DNA from 3 places in the Faecalimicrobium sp. JNUCC 81 genome. Region 3 is predicted to be linked to each of the others. Evidence: a T-box and tRNA genes for the amino acid it is inferred to sense, from the RefSeq annotation. Region 3 holds a T-box; the other regions hold tRNA genes.
What was found. The T-box of region 3 lies ahead of alaS (alanine--tRNA ligase). A T-box ahead of a tRNA ligase gene usually reads a tRNA of that ligase, here a tRNA-Ala.
Positions count from the first base shown of each region.

Region 1 (5,709 bases), 930 kb from region 3:
AATATAAGTTTTGACTTGGGCTCAGATACTGTTATATATCTGGCTTTGTTTGGTTGTTTCAAATTCTATAAATTAACCTACTGTTTAATTTTCAAAGTTCTTAATTAATTTATTATGGTGGACCATCAGGGACTCGAACCCCGGACCTACCGGTTATGAGCCGGGCGCTCTAACCAACTGAGCTAATGGTCCTAATAAATTATGGTGCCGAAGACCGGAATCGAACCGGTACGGGAGGTAAGTCCCGCAGGATTTTAAGTCCTGTGCGTCTGCCAGTTCCGCCACTTCGGCACATCACGTGGCTACGTCTTACTCTCCCAGGCAGTTGCCCACCAAGTACCATCAGCGCTAAAGAGCTTAACTTCTGTGTTCGGAATGGGAACAGGTGTATCCTCTTTGCTATTGTAACCACATATTGTGTTTATTCTTTTGTTTTAAGACAAGTATTATAATACCATCTTAAGTTATCAATGTCAACACTTTTTGTGAAATATTTTCATATTTTTCTAAGTAATAACATTTTTAGAGTTAATACTCTGAAAACTGCAAACATTTATTGAAATTATCATTTTAAATTGAGGTCAAGTCCTCGACCTATTAGTATCGATAAGCTAAATACATTACTGCACTTACACCTTCGACCTATCAACCAGGTAGTCTTCCTGGGGTCTTACCCTTACGGTGGGAAATCTTATCTTGAAGTTGGCTTCGCGCTTAGATGCTTTCAGCGCTTATCCATTCCGTACATAGCTACCCAGCCATGCCCTTGGCAGAACAACTGGTACACCAGAGGTACGTCCATCCCGGTCCTCTCGTACTAAGGACAGGTCTCCTCAAATTTCCTACGCCTGCGACGGATAGGGACCGAACTGTCTCACGACGTTCTGAACCCAGCTCGCGTACCACTTTAATGGGCGAACAGCCCAACCCTTGGGACCTACTACAGCCCCAGGATGTGATGAGCCGACATCGAGGTGCCAAACCTCCCCGTCGATGTGGACTCTTGGGGGAGATAAGCCTGTTATCCCCAGGGTAGCTTTTATCCGTTGAGCGATGGCCCTTCCATGCGGAACCACCGGATCACTAAGTCCGACTTTCGTCCTTGCTCGACCTGTATGTCTTGCAATCAAGCTCTCTTTTGCCTTTACACTCTTCGTACGATTTCCGACCGTACTGAGAGAACCTTTGAGCGCCTCCGTTACTCTTTGGGAGGCGACCGCCCCAGTCAAACTGCCCACCTGACGGTGTCCCAAGACCTGATTCAAGGCCTCTGGTTAGGATCCCAGTACTACAAGGGTGGTATCCCAAGGATGACTCCACACAAACTGGCGTTCATGCTTCAAAGTCTCCCACCTATCCTGTACATGTAGTACCAAGACCCAACGTCAAGCTACAGTAAAGCTCCATGGGGTCTTTCCGTCCTGTCGCAGGTACCCGGCATCTTCACCGGGATTACAATTTCACCGAGTCTATTGTTGAGACAGTGCCCAAATCGTTACGCCTTTCGTGCGGGTCGGAACTTACCCGACAAGGAATTTCGCTACCTTAGGACCGTTATAGTTACGGCCGCCGTTTACTGGGGCTTAAGTTCACTGCTTCGATTGCTCTAACAGATCCCCTTAACCTTCCAGCACCGGGCAGGCGTCAGCTCCTATACATCGTCTTGCGACTTAGCAGAAACCTGTGTTTTTGGTAAACAGTCGCTTGGGCCTATTCTCTGCGGCCATCCAAAGGATGGCACCCCTTCTCCCTAAGTTACGGGGTCATTTTGCCGAGTTCCTTAACAATAGTTCTCTCGCTGGCCTTAGGATACTCTCCTCACCCACCTGTGTCGGTTTGAGGTACGGGCGCCTTTAAACTCGATAGAGACTTTTCTTGACAGTGTGAAATCAGCTACTTCGCTACTAAATTTCGCTCCCCATCGTACCCCAGCATTATCAAGACGGATTTGCCTATCTTGACTGCCTCAGTACTTAGCCACACATAACCAACAGTGTGGTTAGCTTATCCTACTGTGTCATCCCATTTCTCAAGCGTTTATTGGCGGTACAGGAATATCAACCTGTTGTCCATCACCTACGCCTTTCGGCCTCGGCTTAGGTCCCGACTAACCCAGGGCGGACGAACCTTCCCCTGGAAACCTTGGGTTTACGGCCCGTGGGATTCTCACCCACGTCTCGCTACTCATGCCAACATTCTCACTCGTATACTGTCCACGCGTCCTTACGGTCACGCTTCAGCCTGCATACGAAGCTCCCCTACCCATCATAATGATGCCGTAGCTTCGGTAGTACGTTTTAGCCCCGGAAATTTTCGGCGCAGGATCACTCGACCAGTGAGCTATTACGCACTCTTTAAATGAGTGGCTGCTTCTAAGCCAACATCCTGGTTGTCTGTGCAATCCCACATCCTTTACCACTTAACGTACATTTAGGGACCTTAGCTGACGATCTGGGCTGTTGCCCTTTCGACTATGAATCTTATCACCCACAGTCTGACTCCCAAGTATAAGAATACGGCATTCGGAGTTTGATAGTCTTCGGTAAGTGCAATACCCCCTAGGACATTCAGTGCTCTACCTCCGCTTCTCTCAACCTTGAGGCTAGCCCTAAAGCTATTTCGGGGAGAACCAGCTATCTCCGGGCTCGATTGGAATTTCACCGCTATCCACAAGTCATCCCCGAGCTTTTCAACGCTCGTGGGTTCGGTCCTCCACGAAATTTTACTTTCGCTTCAACCTGCTCATGGATAGGTCGCCCGGTTTCGGGTCTACGTCAAGTAACTTAAGCGCCCATTTAAGACTCGCTTTCGCTACGGCTCCGCACCTTAAGTGCTTAACCTTGCTACTTAACGTAACTCGTTGGCCCGTTCTACAAAAAGTACGCGGTCACACAAATAATGTGCTCCCACAGCTTGTAAGTGCAGGGTTTCAGGTTCTATTTCACTCCCCTCCCGGGGTTCTTTTCACCTTTCCCTCACGGTACTATGCGCTATCGGTCACTAGGTAGTATTTAGGCTTGGAGGATGGTCCCTCCTGCTTCCCACAGGGTTTCACGTGTCCCGTGGTACTCTGGATCATATCTAAAGAATTATCGTTTCAAATACAGGGCTATTACCTTCTATGGCGGAGCTTTCCAACTCTCTTCACTTACGATGACCTCTTCGTTTATGATATGTCCGCAACCCCAACGAAGAAAACTTCATTGGTTTGGCCTGTTCCGCGTTCGCTCGCCGCTACTTACGGAATCGAATTTCTTTCTTTTCCTCCGGGTACTTAGATGTTTCAGTTCCCCCGGTTCCCCTCGCTAAGCTATGTATTCACTTAACGATACTTAGACATTACTCTAAGTGAGTTTCCTCATTCGGAAATCTTCGGATCAAAGTTTACGTGCAACTCCCCGAAGCTTATCGCAGCTTATCGCGTCCTTCATCGGCTCCTAGTGCCAAGGCATCCGCCCTGCACCCTTAATAACTTGACCAGTTATTAAAAGTTATCGCTACTGAACAAACTTCGTATTCACTCAGTTTATTCCAGTGCTTAAAGTTGATTTTAAAGACTTATCTGTCTAGCTTATTTTAAAGACTTCATTGTCTATATATAAAATGATGTCATATCACTAAATGTTATGCAGTTTTCAAAGTACTAATATGGTGGAGATGAGGAGGATCGAACTCCTGACCCCTTGCGTGCAAGGCAAGTGCTCTCCCAGCTGAGCTACACCCCCATGTTATTAACTTTTTCAACGAAATATATTTTACTATATTTGTCGATTTTTGTCAATATTTTTAGCAAGTTTTTATTCGTTTTTCACAAAAAAATAAGAACTCTCAAAATTAAACAGTAGGTAATTCTCCTTAGAAAGGAGGTGATCCAGCCGCACCTTCCGATACGGCTACCTTGTTACGACTTCACCCCAGTTATTGATTTCACCTTCGACGGCCGCTTCCAAAAGGTTAGCAAACCGGCTTCGGGCGCCCCCAACTTCCGTGGTGTGACGGGCGGTGTGTACAAGACCCGGGAACGCATTCACCGCAGCATTCTGATCTGCGATTACTAGTAACTCCAGCTTCATGTAGGCGAGTTTCAGCCTACAATCCGAACTGAGAATGGCTTTAAGGGATTAGCTCCGCCTCACGACTTGGCTGCCCTCTGTACCACCCATTGTAGCACGTGTGTAGCCCTAAGCATAAGGGGCATGATGATTTGACGTCATCCCCACCTTCCTCCAGGTTATCCCTGGCAGTCCCTCTAGAGTGCCCAACTTAATGCTGGCAACTAAAGGCAAGGGTTGCGCTCGTTGCGGGACTTAACCCAACATCTCACGACACGAGCTGACGACAACCATGCACCACCTGTCACTTCTGTCCCCGAAGGGAAATCTCCGATTAGGGAGAGGTCAAAAGGATGTCAAGCTTAGGTAAGGTTCTTCGCGTTGCTTCGAATTAAACCACATGCTCCGCTACTTGTGCGGGTCCCCGTCAATTCCTTTGAGTTTCACTCTTGCGAGCGTACTTCCCAGGCGGAGTACTTAATGCGTTAGCTGCGCCACCGAAGGGGGTAACCTCCGACAGCTAGTACTCATCGTTTACGGCGTGGACTACCAGGGTATCTAATCCTGTTTGCTCCCCACGCTTTCGTGCCTCAGTGTCAGTTACAGTCCAGAGAGCCGCCTTCGCAACTGGTATTCCTCCTAATATCTACGCATTTCACCGCTACACTAGGAATTCTACTCTCCTCTCCTGCACTCAAGTTTCTCAGTTTCAAAGGCTTACTACGGTTGAGCCGTAGCCTTTCACCTCTGACTTAAGAAACCACCTACGCACCCTTTACGCCCAGTAATTCCGGATAACGCTAGCCCCCTACGTATTACCGCGGCTGCTGGCACGTAGTTAGCCGGGGCTTCCTCCTCAAGTACCGTCATTATCTTCCTTGAGGACAGAGCTTTACGACCCGAAGGCCTTCATCGCTCACGCGGCGTTGCTGCATCAGGCTTTCGCCCATTGTGCAATATTCCCCACTGCTGCCTCCCGTAGGAGTTTGGACCGTGTCTCAGTTCCAATGTGGCCGATCACCCTCTCAGGTCGGCTACTGATCGTCGCCTTGGTAAGCCGTTACCTTACCAACTAGCTAATCAGACGCGGGTCCATCCTGTACCGATAAATCTTTGATAAAAAAGTCATGCGACTCTCTCATGTTATCCCGTATTAGCATACCTTTCGGTATGTTATCCGTGTGTACAGGGCAGGTTACCCACGCGTTACTCACCCGTCCGCCGCTCTTTCCCGAAGGAAATCGCTCGACTTGCATGTGTTAGGCACGCCGCCAGCGTTCATCCTGAGCCAGGATCAAACTCTTAAATATAAGTTTTGACTTGGGCTCAGATACTGTTATATATCTGGCTTTGTTTGTTTGGTTGTTTCAAATTCTATAAATTAACCTACTGTTTAATTTTCAAAGTTCATTTTTGCTTTGCCCTTTTCTTAAGGACAAGTAATAATATACTATATATTAAACAGTAGGTCAATACTTTTTTTAAAGTTTTTTAAATATTTTTTTCATACTCTTTTCTAAGCTTCTCTATTATCTTTCTTTCCAGCCTAGAAACAGTCATTTGAGATATCTCTAATTCTTTCGCTATTGTAGATTGAGTTTTATCTAAGAAGAATCTATCCTTAAATATTTTAGTTTCTAATTCATTTAAATTTTCC
Region 1 covers NZ_CM132203.1:3,819,137-3,824,845, forward strand. The annotation lists rRNA gene JNUCC81_RS18885 (16S ribosomal RNA) at 1-5, opposite strand, end outside; tRNA gene JNUCC81_RS18890 (tRNA-Ile) at 116-192, opposite strand; tRNA gene JNUCC81_RS18895 (tRNA-Leu) at 203-291, opposite strand; rRNA gene rrf (5S ribosomal RNA) at 297-413, opposite strand; rRNA gene JNUCC81_RS18905 (23S ribosomal RNA) at 578-3,479, opposite strand; tRNA gene JNUCC81_RS18910 (tRNA-Ala) at 3,650-3,725, opposite strand; rRNA gene JNUCC81_RS18915 (16S ribosomal RNA) at 3,860-5,362, opposite strand; gene JNUCC81_RS18920 (SigB/SigF/SigG family RNA polymerase sigma factor) at 5,544-5,709, opposite strand, start outside.
Region 1: it encodes a tRNA-Ala, which carries the amino acid that the T-box ahead of alaS (alanine--tRNA ligase) is inferred to sense. The anticodon was not compared.

Region 2 (5,709 bases), 780 kb from region 3:
CTGGGGCGGTCGCCTCCCAAAGAGTAACGGAGGCGCTCAAAGGTTCTCTCAGTACGGTCGGAAATCGTACGAAGAGTGTAAAGGCAAAAGAGAGCTTGATTGCAAGACATACAGGTCGAGCAAGGACGAAAGTCGGACTTAGTGATCCGGTGGTTCCGCATGGAAGGGCCATCGCTCAACGGATAAAAGCTACCCTGGGGATAACAGGCTTATCTCCCCCAAGAGTCCACATCGACGGGGAGGTTTGGCACCTCGATGTCGGCTCATCACATCCTGGGGCTGTAGTAGGTCCCAAGGGTTGGGCTGTTCGCCCATTAAAGTGGTACGCGAGCTGGGTTCAGAACGTCGTGAGACAGTTCGGTCCCTATCCGTCGCAGGCGTAGGAAATTTGAGGAGACCTGTCCTTAGTACGAGAGGACCGGGATGGACGTACCTCTGGTGTACCAGTTGTTCTGCCAAGGGCATGGCTGGGTAGCTATGTACGGAATGGATAAGCGCTGAAAGCATCTAAGCGCGAAGCCAACTTCAAGATAAGATTTCCCACCGTAAGGGTAAGACCCCAGGAAGACTACCTGGTTGATAGGTCGAAGGTGTAAGTGCAGTAATGTATTTAGCTTATCGATACTAATAGGTCGAGGACTTGACCAATAATTTAAAATGATTAATTCAATAAATGTTTGCAGTTTTCAGAGTATTAATTTATATTTTTCCACTAAAAAAGTTTAAAAAATATAAAAAAGGGTATTGACGTTTTTGATAAAAAATGTTAATATAATACTTGTCCAAGAAATGGACATAAAATACAATGTGGTTATAATAGCAAAGAGGATACACCTGTTCCCATTCCGAACACAGAAGTTAAGCTCTTTAGCGCTGATGGTACTTGGCGGGCAACTGCCTGGGAGAGTAAGACATAGCCACGTTGATATTCTAAACTAATAGTTTAGAATGGTGTTAGGCCCATTGGTCAAGCGGTCAAGACACCGCCCTTTCACGGCGGTAACAGGGGTTCGATTCCCCTATGGGTCACCAATATCCCGGGACTATAGCTCAGCTGGGAGAGCACCTGCCTTACAAGCAGGGGGTCACAGGTTCGAGCCCTGTTAGTCCCACCATTCGCGGCCTGGTAGTTCAGCTGGTTAGAATGCCAGCCTGTCACGCTGGAGGTCGAGGGTTCGAGTCCCTTCCAGGTCGCCAAATTAATTTAATATGCGGGAATATGGCTCAGTTGGTAGAGCAATTGACTGTTAATCAATGGGTCACAGGTTCGAGTCCTGTTATTCCCGCCAATTAGCTGGTGTGGCTCAACGGTAGAGCAGCTGACTTGTAATCAGCAGGTTGTAGGTTCGATTCCTATCACCAGCTCCATGAAAAACGGAGGATTTCCCGAGCGGCCAAAGGGGGCAGACTGTAAATCTGTTATCGACGATTTCGGTGGTTCGAATCCACCATCCTCCACCAATTAAATATGCGGGTGTAGCTCAATGGTAGAGTTCCGGCCTTCCAAGCCGGCTGTGAGGGTTCGATCCCCTTCACCCGCTCCATTGAATCATATAATGTGGGTGCATAGCTCAGCTGGATAGAGCAACGCCCTTCTAAGGCGTGTGTCCGGGGTTCGAATCCCTGTGCGCTCACCACAATTATAGGGGATTCGCCAAGTCGGTAAGGCATAGCACTTTGACTGCTACATGCGTAGGTTCGAGTCCTGCATCCCCTGCCAACTTAATTAAATATGATCCATTAGCTCAGTCGGTAGAGCACCTGACTTTTAATCAGGGTGTCCCGCGTTCGAGTCGCGGATGGATCACCAATTGGAGAGGTGTCCGAGTGGTTTAAGGAGCTGGTCTTGAAAACCAGTGATGCTTAACGGCACCGTGGGTTCGAATCCCACCCTCTCCGCCATTTTAATTTAATATTCGGAGAAGTACTCAAGTGGCTCAAGAGGATCCCCTGCTAAGGGATTAGGCTGGATTAAACCGGTGCGAGGGTTCGAATCCCTCCTTCTCCGCCAATTTTTGTTTTTATGTCGAGGTATAGCGCAGTTTGGTAGCGCACTTGGTTTGGGACCATGGGGCCGGGGGTTCGAGTCCCTCTACCTCGACCAATAAGTTTGGACCATTAGCTCAGTTGGTTAGAGCGCCCGGCTCATAACCGGTAGGTCCGGGGTTCGAGTCCCTGATGGTCCACCATAAATTCATAGGGGTATAGCTCAGTTGGTAGAGCGTCGGTCTCCAAAACCGTGCGCCGGGGGTTCGAGTCCCTCTACCCCTGCCATTTAAAATTAAAATTATAAGTTAATGTCGAGGTATAGCGCAGTTTGGTAGCGCACTTGGTTTGGGACCATGGGGCCGGGGGTTCGAGTCCCTCTACCTCGACCAATAAGTTGGGCCTATAGCTCAGGTGGTTAGAGCGCACGCCTGATAAGCGTGAGGTCGCTGGTTCGAGTCCAGCTAGGCCCACCAATTTGCCCAGATAGCTCAGTCGGTAGAGCAGGGGACTGAAAATCCCCGTGTCGGTGGTTCGATTCCGCCTCTGGGCACCAAAACATATTAATGAATATGGCGGTATAGCTTAGTTGGCTAGAGCGTTCGGTTCATACCCGAAAGGTCACAGGTTCGACTCCTGTTACCGCTACCAACTTAAACTATTATTAAGAACTTTGAAAATTAAACAGTAGGTTAATTTATAGAATTTGAAACAACCAAACAAAGCCAGATATATAACAGTATCTGAGCCCAAGTCAAAACTTATATTTAAGAGTTTGATCCTGGCTCAGGATGAACGCTGGCGGCGTGCCTAACACATGCAAGTCGAGCGATTTCCTTCGGGAAAGAGCGGCGGACGGGTGAGTAACGCGTGGGTAACCTGCCCTGTACACACGGATAACATACCGAAAGGTATGCTAATACGGGATAACATGAGAGAGTCGCATGGCTTTTTTATCAAAGCTCCGGCGGTACAGGATGGACCCGCGTCTGATTAGCTAGTTGGTAAGGTAACGGCTTACCAAGGCGACGATCAGTAGCCGACCTGAGAGGGTGATCGGCCACATTGGAACTGAGACACGGTCCAAACTCCTACGGGAGGCAGCAGTGGGGAATATTGCACAATGGGCGAAAGCCTGATGCAGCAACGCCGCGTGAGCGATGAAGGCCTTCGGGTCGTAAAGCTCTGTCCTCAAGGAAGATAATGACGGTACTTGAGGAGGAAGCCCCGGCTAACTACGTGCCAGCAGCCGCGGTAATACGTAGGGGGCTAGCGTTATCCGGAATTACTGGGCGTAAAGGGTGCGTAGGTGGTTTCTTAAGTCAGAGGTGAAAGGCTACGGCTCAACCGTAGTAAGCCTTTGAAACTGAGAAACTTGAGTGCAGGAGAGGAGAGTAGAATTCCTAGTGTAGCGGTGAAATGCGTAGATATTAGGAGGAATACCAGTTGCGAAGGCGGCTCTCTGGACTGTAACTGACACTGAGGCACGAAAGCGTGGGGAGCAAACAGGATTAGATACCCTGGTAGTCCACGCCGTAAACGATGAGTACTAGCTGTCGGAGGTTACCCCCTTCGGTGGCGCAGCTAACGCATTAAGTACTCCGCCTGGGAAGTACGCTCGCAAGAGTGAAACTCAAAGGAATTGACGGGGACCCGCACAAGTAGCGGAGCATGTGGTTTAATTCGAAGCAACGCGAAGAACCTTACCTAAGCTTGACATCCTTTTGACCTCTCCCTAATCGGAGATTTCCCTTCGGGGACAGAAGTGACAGGTGGTGCATGGTTGTCGTCAGCTCGTGTCGTGAGATGTTGGGTTAAGTCCCGCAACGAGCGCAACCCTTGCCTTTAGTTGCCAGCATTAAGTTGGGCACTCTAGAGGGACTGCCAGGGATAACCTGTAGGAAGGTGGGGATGACGTCAAATCATCATGCCCCTTATGCTTAGGGCTACACACGTGCTACAATGGGTGGTACAGAGGGCAGCCAAGTCGTGAGGCGGAGCTAATCCCTTAAAGCCATTCTCAGTTCGGATTGTAGGCTGAAACTCGCCTACATGAAGCTGGAGTTACTAGTAATCGCAGATCAGAATGCTGCGGTGAATGCGTTCCCGGGTCTTGTACACACCGCCCGTCACACCACGGAAGTTGGGGGCGCCCGAAGCCGGTTTGCTAACCTTTTGGAAGCGGCCGTCGAAGGTGAAATCAATAACTGGGGTGAAGTCGTAACAAGGTAGCCGTATCGGAAGGTGCGGCTGGATCACCTCCTTTCTAAGGAGAATTACCTACTGTTTAATTTTGAGAGTTCTTAAAACTCTATATGGGGGTGTAGCTCAGCTGGGAGAGCACTTGCCTTGCACGCAAGGGGTCAGGAGTTCGATCCTCCTCATCTCCACCATTTCGTTGTTTGAGCAACGGATGTTACTGAACGTATGTGAAGTAATATCGTTGGCGACATGCGAAGCATTTTAGTACTTTGAAAACTGCATAACATTTAGTGATATGACATCATTTTATATATATGAAGAAGATAACTTCTAAAAATATCAACGACACGATAAGTCATTAAAATATCAAACTTTGAGTAACGTAATAAACTGAGTGAATACGAAGTTTGTTCGTTGACGAAACACTTTAATAACTGGTCAAGTTATTAAGGGTGCAGGGCGGATGCCTTGGCACTAGGAGCCGATGAAGGACGCGATAAGCTGCGATAAGCTTCGGGGAGTTGCACGTAAACTTTGATCCGAAGATTTCCGAATGAGGAAACTCACTTAGAGTAATGTCTAAGTATCGTTAAGTGAATACATAGCTTAGCGAGGGGAACTCGGGGAACTGAAACATCTAAGTACCCGGAGGAAAAGAAAGAAATTCGATTCCGTAAGTAGCGGCGAGCGAACGCGGAACAGGCCAAACCAATGAAGTTTTCTTTGTTGGGGTTGCGGACATATCATAAACGAAGAGGCTATTGTAGACGAAGAGAGTTGGAAAGCTCCGCTATAAAGTGTAACAGCCACGTAGTCAAAACGAGAAGACTTCAGATATGATCCAGAGTACCACGGGACACGTGAAACCCTGTGGGAAGCAGGAGGGACCATCCTCCAAGCCTAAATACTACCTAGTGACCGATAGCGCATAGTACCGTGAGGGAAAGGTGAAAAGAACCCCGGGAGGGGAGTGAAATAGAACCTGAAACCCTGCACTTACAAGCTGTGGGAGCACATTACTTGTGTGACCGCGTACTTTTTGTAGAACGGGCCAACGAGTTACGTTAAGTAGCAAGGTTAAGCACTTAAGGTGCGGAGCCGTAGCGAAAGCGAGTCTTAAATGGGCGCTTAAGTTACTTGACGTAGACCCGAAACCGGGCGACCTATCCATGAGCAGGTTGAAGCGAAAGTAAAATTTCGTGGAGGACCGAACCCACGAGCGTTGAAAAGCTCGGGGATGACTTGTGGATAGCGGTGAAATTCCAATCGAGCCCGGAGATAGCTGGTTCTCCCCGAAATAGCTTTAGGGCTAGCCTCAAGGTTGAGAGAAGCGGAGGTAGAGCACTGAATGTCCTAGGGGGTATTGCACTTACCGAAGACTATCAAACTCCGAATGCCGTATTCTTATACTTGGGAGTCAGACTGTGGGTGATAAGATTCATAGTCGAAAGGGCAACAGCCCAGATCGTCAGCTAAGGTCCCTAAATGTACGTTAAGTGGTAAAGGATGTGGGATTGCACA
Region 2 covers NZ_CM132203.1:136,786-142,494, forward strand. The annotation lists rRNA gene JNUCC81_RS00715 (23S ribosomal RNA) at 1-648, shown strand, start outside; rRNA gene rrf (5S ribosomal RNA) at 807-923, shown strand; tRNA gene JNUCC81_RS00725 (tRNA-Glu) at 958-1,032, shown strand; tRNA gene JNUCC81_RS00730 (tRNA-Val) at 1,040-1,115, shown strand; tRNA gene JNUCC81_RS00735 (tRNA-Asp) at 1,121-1,197, shown strand; tRNA gene JNUCC81_RS00740 (tRNA-Asn) at 1,214-1,289, shown strand; tRNA gene JNUCC81_RS00745 (tRNA-Thr) at 1,294-1,368, shown strand; tRNA gene JNUCC81_RS00750 (tRNA-Tyr) at 1,377-1,461, shown strand; tRNA gene JNUCC81_RS00755 (tRNA-Gly) at 1,471-1,544, shown strand; tRNA gene JNUCC81_RS00760 (tRNA-Arg) at 1,561-1,637, shown strand; tRNA gene JNUCC81_RS00765 (tRNA-Gln) at 1,645-1,720, shown strand; tRNA gene JNUCC81_RS00770 (tRNA-Lys) at 1,735-1,810, shown strand; tRNA gene JNUCC81_RS00775 (tRNA-Ser) at 1,814-1,902, shown strand; tRNA gene JNUCC81_RS00780 (tRNA-Ser) at 1,919-2,011, shown strand; tRNA gene JNUCC81_RS00785 (tRNA-Pro) at 2,028-2,104, shown strand; tRNA gene JNUCC81_RS00790 (tRNA-Ile) at 2,113-2,189, shown strand; tRNA gene JNUCC81_RS00795 (tRNA-Trp) at 2,199-2,274, shown strand; tRNA gene JNUCC81_RS00800 (tRNA-Pro) at 2,302-2,378, shown strand; tRNA gene JNUCC81_RS00805 (tRNA-Ile) at 2,386-2,462, shown strand; tRNA gene JNUCC81_RS00810 (tRNA-Phe) at 2,467-2,542, shown strand; tRNA gene JNUCC81_RS00815 (tRNA-Met) at 2,561-2,637, shown strand; rRNA gene JNUCC81_RS00820 (16S ribosomal RNA) at 2,750-4,252, shown strand; tRNA gene JNUCC81_RS00825 (tRNA-Ala) at 4,304-4,379, shown strand; rRNA gene JNUCC81_RS00830 (23S ribosomal RNA) at 4,625-5,709, shown strand, end outside.
Region 2: it encodes a tRNA-Ala, which carries the amino acid that the T-box ahead of alaS (alanine--tRNA ligase) is inferred to sense. The anticodon was not compared.

Region 3 (5,709 bases):
AAATAGGAACTATACAACCAATAAAAGAAATTGGTGAAATAGCTAAAGCTCATAAAGTATTATTCCATACTGATGCAGTTCAAGCAGCAGGAAATATTAATATAGATGTTAAGGAATTAAACATAGACTTAATGAGTATGTCTTCACACAAGATATATGGACCAAAAGGTATAGGAGCTTTATACATTAAAGCAGGAACTAAGCTTCATACATTTGTTCATGGTGGAGCGCAAGAAAGAAGAAGAAGAGCAGGAACTGAAAATATACCATCAATAGTTGGATATGGAAAAGCTTGTGAAATGGCTAAAGCAAATATGGATAACCACGTAGCTTCTTTAACAAAATTAAGAACTAAATTAATAGATGGAATATTAAAAAATATACCATATACAACAGTGAATGGTAGTTTAGAAAATAGACTACCTGGAAATGTAAACTTTGGATTTGAGTTTATAGAAGGTGAAGGAATACTTTTAATGCTAGACATGTTAGGTATAGCTGCATCAAGTGGATCAGCTTGTACTTCAGGATCATTAGATCCATCACATGTACTAATGGCTATAGGTCTACCTCATGAAAGAGCTCATGGGTCACTTAGACTTACAGTAGGAGATTTTACAACAGAAGACGATATAGATTATATAATAGAAAATTTACCACCAGTGATAGAGAGATTAAGAAGTATGTCACCTCTTTATGACCAAATAAAAAATAAAAACAAATAATAAAAATACTGTAAATTAATGAGTATATAGGAGGATAAAAATATGAACCCATATAGTGATAAAGTTATGGATCATTTCATGAGCCCAAGAAATGTTGGAGAAATAGAAAATGCAAGTGGAATAGGTGAAGTTGGAAATGCTAAATGTGGAGATATAATGAGAATATATCTTGATATAGAAAATGAAATAATAAAAGATGTTAAGTTTAAAACTTTTGGATGTGGATCAGCAATAGCTAGTTCATCAATGGCTACAGAAATGGTAAAAGGAAAAACTATACATGAAGCGTTAGATGTAACTAATAAAGCTGTTGCAGAAGCATTAGATGGATTACCACCAGTAAAAATGCACTGTTCAGTTTTAGCAGAACAAGCTATAAAAGCTGCATTAATAGATTACGCTAAAAAGAACAATATACACATACCAGAATTAGATGGCGTAGTAATAGATGATGATCATGATCATCACCATGATATAGAGGAAGAAGAATAAATCCTAAATAAATAATTTAGATTACAATATCCCTTTTAGGTAAAATACTTAAAAGGGATATTAATTTTTAACCAGATTTGATCGATATATTTATTTTGAACAAACTGCGAGTGAATTACTTTTGCTTGTTAGCAAAATGAGGGTAACGAATTTTAGTCTTTAAAAAAATAAGTAAAATATATATAATATAAAGAATGAGGTGATTTTATGAGCAAAAGAGTAATGATAGGAATGAGCGGAGGAGTAGATAGTTCAGTAGCTGCATATCTACTAAAAAAACAAGGATATGATGTCATAGGGGTTACTATGAAACTATGGCAAGATGATGAAGATGATGATTTAATAGAAAATGAAGGTGGATGTTGTTCACTAGCAGCAGTAGAAGATGCTAGAAAGGTTGCAGAAAAAATAGGTATACCTTTTTATGTATTAAACTTTAGTGATGTATTTAAGCAAAAGGTAATAGAGCCTTTTATAGATGAATATTTAAACGGAAGAACACCTAATCCATGTATAGCGTGTAATAAGCATATAAAGTTTGATGATTTCTTTAAAAAAGCTCGTCAAATAGGATGTGATTATGTAGCCACTGGACATTATGCTAAAATAGAAAAAGATGAAGAAACTGGTAGATACTTACTTAAAAAATCAGTTACGGATAAAAAAGACCAAACTTATGCATTATATAACCTTACTCAAGAGCAATTAGAACATACACTACTACCAATAGGAGAGTTTGAAAAAGATAGAGTAAGAGAAATAGCAAAAGAGATGGGTATGGATGTCCATAATAAGCCAGATAGTCAAGAAATATGTTTCGTAAAGGATAATGACTACGCTGGATATGTTAAAAAACATTCGAAAAAAAGAATTGAAGACGGATATTTTGTAGATACTAACGGTAATGTATTAGGAAAACATAATGGTATAGTAAACTATACTATAGGTCAAAGAAAAGGGTTAGGAATAGCATTTGGTAAGCCTATGTTTGTAGTTGATATCAATGCTAAGAAAAACACTGTTATACTTGGAGATAATGATGATATATTCTCTAAAGAACTTATAGCTAAAGATGTTAACTTTATACCATTTGATAAGATAGATGAACCTATAAGAGTACAAGCTAAAATTAGGTACTCAGCAAAACCAGCAGATGCTACAGTTTATTCTCTTAGAAATGGCAAAATAAAAATAGCATTTGATGAACCTCAAAGGGCAATAACAAAAGGGCAATCTGTTGTAATGTATGATGGAGATACTGTTATTGGTGGAGGAGTAATTGACTAATAGTATTAAAATAGTATTGCTAAATTTGAAAAAATTTAGTAATATAAAATAGATAATTTAAGAAGAGAAAAGCAGTGATAAGAAGTAGTAAATTATTTGATGTCTCACAGAGAGAGGGAATACGGTGCAAGCCCTTAGAATAAAATAATTGAAGCAGTCTTTGAGTTACAATCTTGAAATTTTAGTAAGGGTTGTCGGTGGTTCCGTTATAACTAAGGTTTTCCAAAGATGTCACAAATTTTGTGATAATTAGGGTGGTACCGCGAATATAATCCTCGCCCCTATAAGTTTATTTATAGGCGCGAGGTTTTTTAATATACTAAGAGATTATTTACAATCTCAGCTGCTAGACTTAAGCAACGAATCTGTTTTTAAAGATTGTTGTCTATATGATCGAAGCGAATTTTTAATATATAGGAGGATGTTAATATGCAACAAATGGGATTAAATGAAATAAGAAGTAAATTCTTAAAATTCTTTGAATCTAAAGGTCACTATGTAAAGGAAAGTGCGTCTTTAGTACCACATAACGATAAAAGTTTATTACTTATAAACTCAGGTATGGCACCACTTAAAAACTACTTTGCAGGAGTTGAAGTGCCACCAAGTAAAAGAATGACTACTTGTCAAAAATGTATAAGAACTGGTGATATAGAAAATGTAGGAAAGACTGCAAGACATGGTACTTTCTTTGAAATGTTAGGAAACTTCTCATTTGGAGATTACTTTAAGAGAGAATCTATAAGATGGGGATGGGAGTTCGTTACAGAGCATTTACATATGCCTGAAGAAAAGATATGGGTTACAGTGTACGAAGAAGATGATGATTCATATGACTTATGGGCAAAAGAAATGGGATTCCCTGAAGAAAGATTAGTTAGACTTGGAAAAGATGATAACTTCTGGGAAATAGGTATAGGACCTTGTGGACCATGTTCAGAAATACATTATGATAGAGGACCAGAATATGGATGTGACAATCCAGATTGTAAACCAGGATGTGATTGCGATAGATACTTAGAATTCTGGAACCATGTATTTACTCAATTTGATAGAGATGAAAATGGTAACTATGGACAATTAGAGCATAAAAATATAGATACAGGTATGGGATTAGAGAGAATGGCTTGTATAATGCAAGACGTTGATAATATATTTGAAGTGGATACAATAAGACAAATAATAAGTGCTATAGAAAAAGCTGCTAATGTAGAATATGGAAAAGGCATGAAAAAAGATGTTTCTGTAAGAATAATAACTGACCATATAAGAGCTGTAAGTTTCTTAGTAGCAGATGGAGTACTTCCATCAAATGAAGGTAGAGGATATGTACTAAGAAGATTATTAAGACGTGCTGCTCGTCATGGAAAGTTACTTGGAATAAAAGAAAACTTCTTATTCAAATTAGTTGATGAAGTTATAAAAGTAAGTGGAGAAGCTTACCCAGAACTAGTTGAAAAAGAAAGCTACATCAAAAAAGTTATAAGAATAGAAGAAGAAAAATTCAATGAAACTATAGATCAAGGTAGTGAAATACTAGCTTCTTATATAGCTGAGTTAAAAGAAAATAAAGAAACTACTTTAAGTGGAGAAAATGCATTTAAATTATATGACACTTATGGATTCCCAATCGATTTAACTAAAGAAATATTAGAAGAAGAAAATCTTTTAATAGATGAAGAAGCTTTCAACGAAGAAATGAATAAGCAAAGAGAAAGAGCTAGAAGTGCTAGAGGAAATATGGATGGAGAAAGTTGGAAAGAAGATCCATTATCTAAATTAGATTCTTCTGTTGCTAGTGAATTTGACGGATATAAAGAATTAGAAAATAAAGGGATAGCTAAAGCTATAGTTGTAGACAATGAAATAGTAGAAAGTGCGGAAGCTGGACAAAATGTAGTTATAGTACTAGATAAAACAACATTCTACCCAGAAGGTGGAGGACAGTCAGGAGACTGTGGAGTTTTAGTAAATGATGATGAAGATATAGTAATAGAAATAACTGATACAAGAAAAGGTGCTAATAACACTATAAAACACATAGGAACTGTTAAGTCAGGAAAAGTAAATAATGGTGAAGTATTAAAGACAATAGTAAATAAAGAAGTAAGAATGGCTTCTGCTAGAAACCATAGTGCTACTCACTTATTACACAAAGTATTAAAAGAAGTATTAGGAGATCATGTTAACCAAGCAGGATCACTTGTTACTCCAGAAAGATTAAGATTTGATGTTACTCATTTTGAAGCTATAACAAAAGATGAATTAAAAGTTATAGAAGAAAAAGTAAATGAAGCAATATTAGAAGCTTTAGATATAAATTGTGAAAATATGACTATAAATGAAGCGAAAGAAAAAGGAGCTACAGCTCTATTTGGCGAAAAGTATGGTAATGAGGTAAGGGTTGTTTCAATGGGAGACTTCTCAATAGAACTTTGTGGAGGAACACACTTAACTAATACTTCTCAAGTAGGAATGTTTAAGATATTATCTGAAGGTGGAGTTGCTGCTGGTGTTAGAAGAATAGAAGCTATAACAGGTAAAGCAGTATATGAATACTTAAGAGAAAAAGAAGCGTTAATAGCTGAAGTTTCATCAAACTTAAAAACTAAAGAAGATAGTTTAGCTCAAAGAGTAACTAATCTTTTAGAAGAAAATAAAAACTTATCTAAAGAATTACATGATGTAAAAACTAAGATGAGCTTACAAAATGTAGACTCAGTTCTTGATTCTAAAGTAGATATAAATGGAGTTAATCTAGTAGCTACTAAGTTTGAAGGTATGGATATGAATACACTTAAAGAAGTTGCAGATAAATTAAGAGATAAGTTAGATTCTGGTGTAGTAGTTCTTGCAAATGTAGTTGATGATAAAGTAAACTTCGTTGTTACTGCTACAAATGATGTAATAACTAAAGGAATACATTCAGGTAATATAGTTAGAGAAGTTGCAAAAATAGCTGGTGGAAAAGGTGGAGGAAGACCTAACATGGCACAAGCGGGAGCAACTGATATAAATAAAGTTGATGAAGCTCTAAACTATGCAAGTGAGGTTGTTAAAACACAAGTAAAATAATTACTTTAGGAGGTTTTTAACATGGAAAAAGATTTAGATTATACTACAAAATTTGAAAGTATAACAGAAGATAAAATGAGCGTTTCTGAGGCAATAGATGTTGTATATGAAGCATTAGTTGAAAAAGGAT
Region 3 covers NZ_CM132203.1:914,313-920,021, forward strand. The annotation lists gene nifS (cysteine desulfurase NifS) at 1-725, shown strand, start outside; gene nifU (Fe-S cluster assembly scaffold protein NifU) at 768-1,217, shown strand; gene mnmA (tRNA 2-thiouridine(34) synthase MnmA) at 1,425-2,504, shown strand; T-box leader at 2,570-2,790, shown strand; gene alaS (alanine--tRNA ligase) at 2,934-5,579, shown strand; gene JNUCC81_RS04515 (IreB family regulatory phosphoprotein) at 5,601-5,709, shown strand, end outside.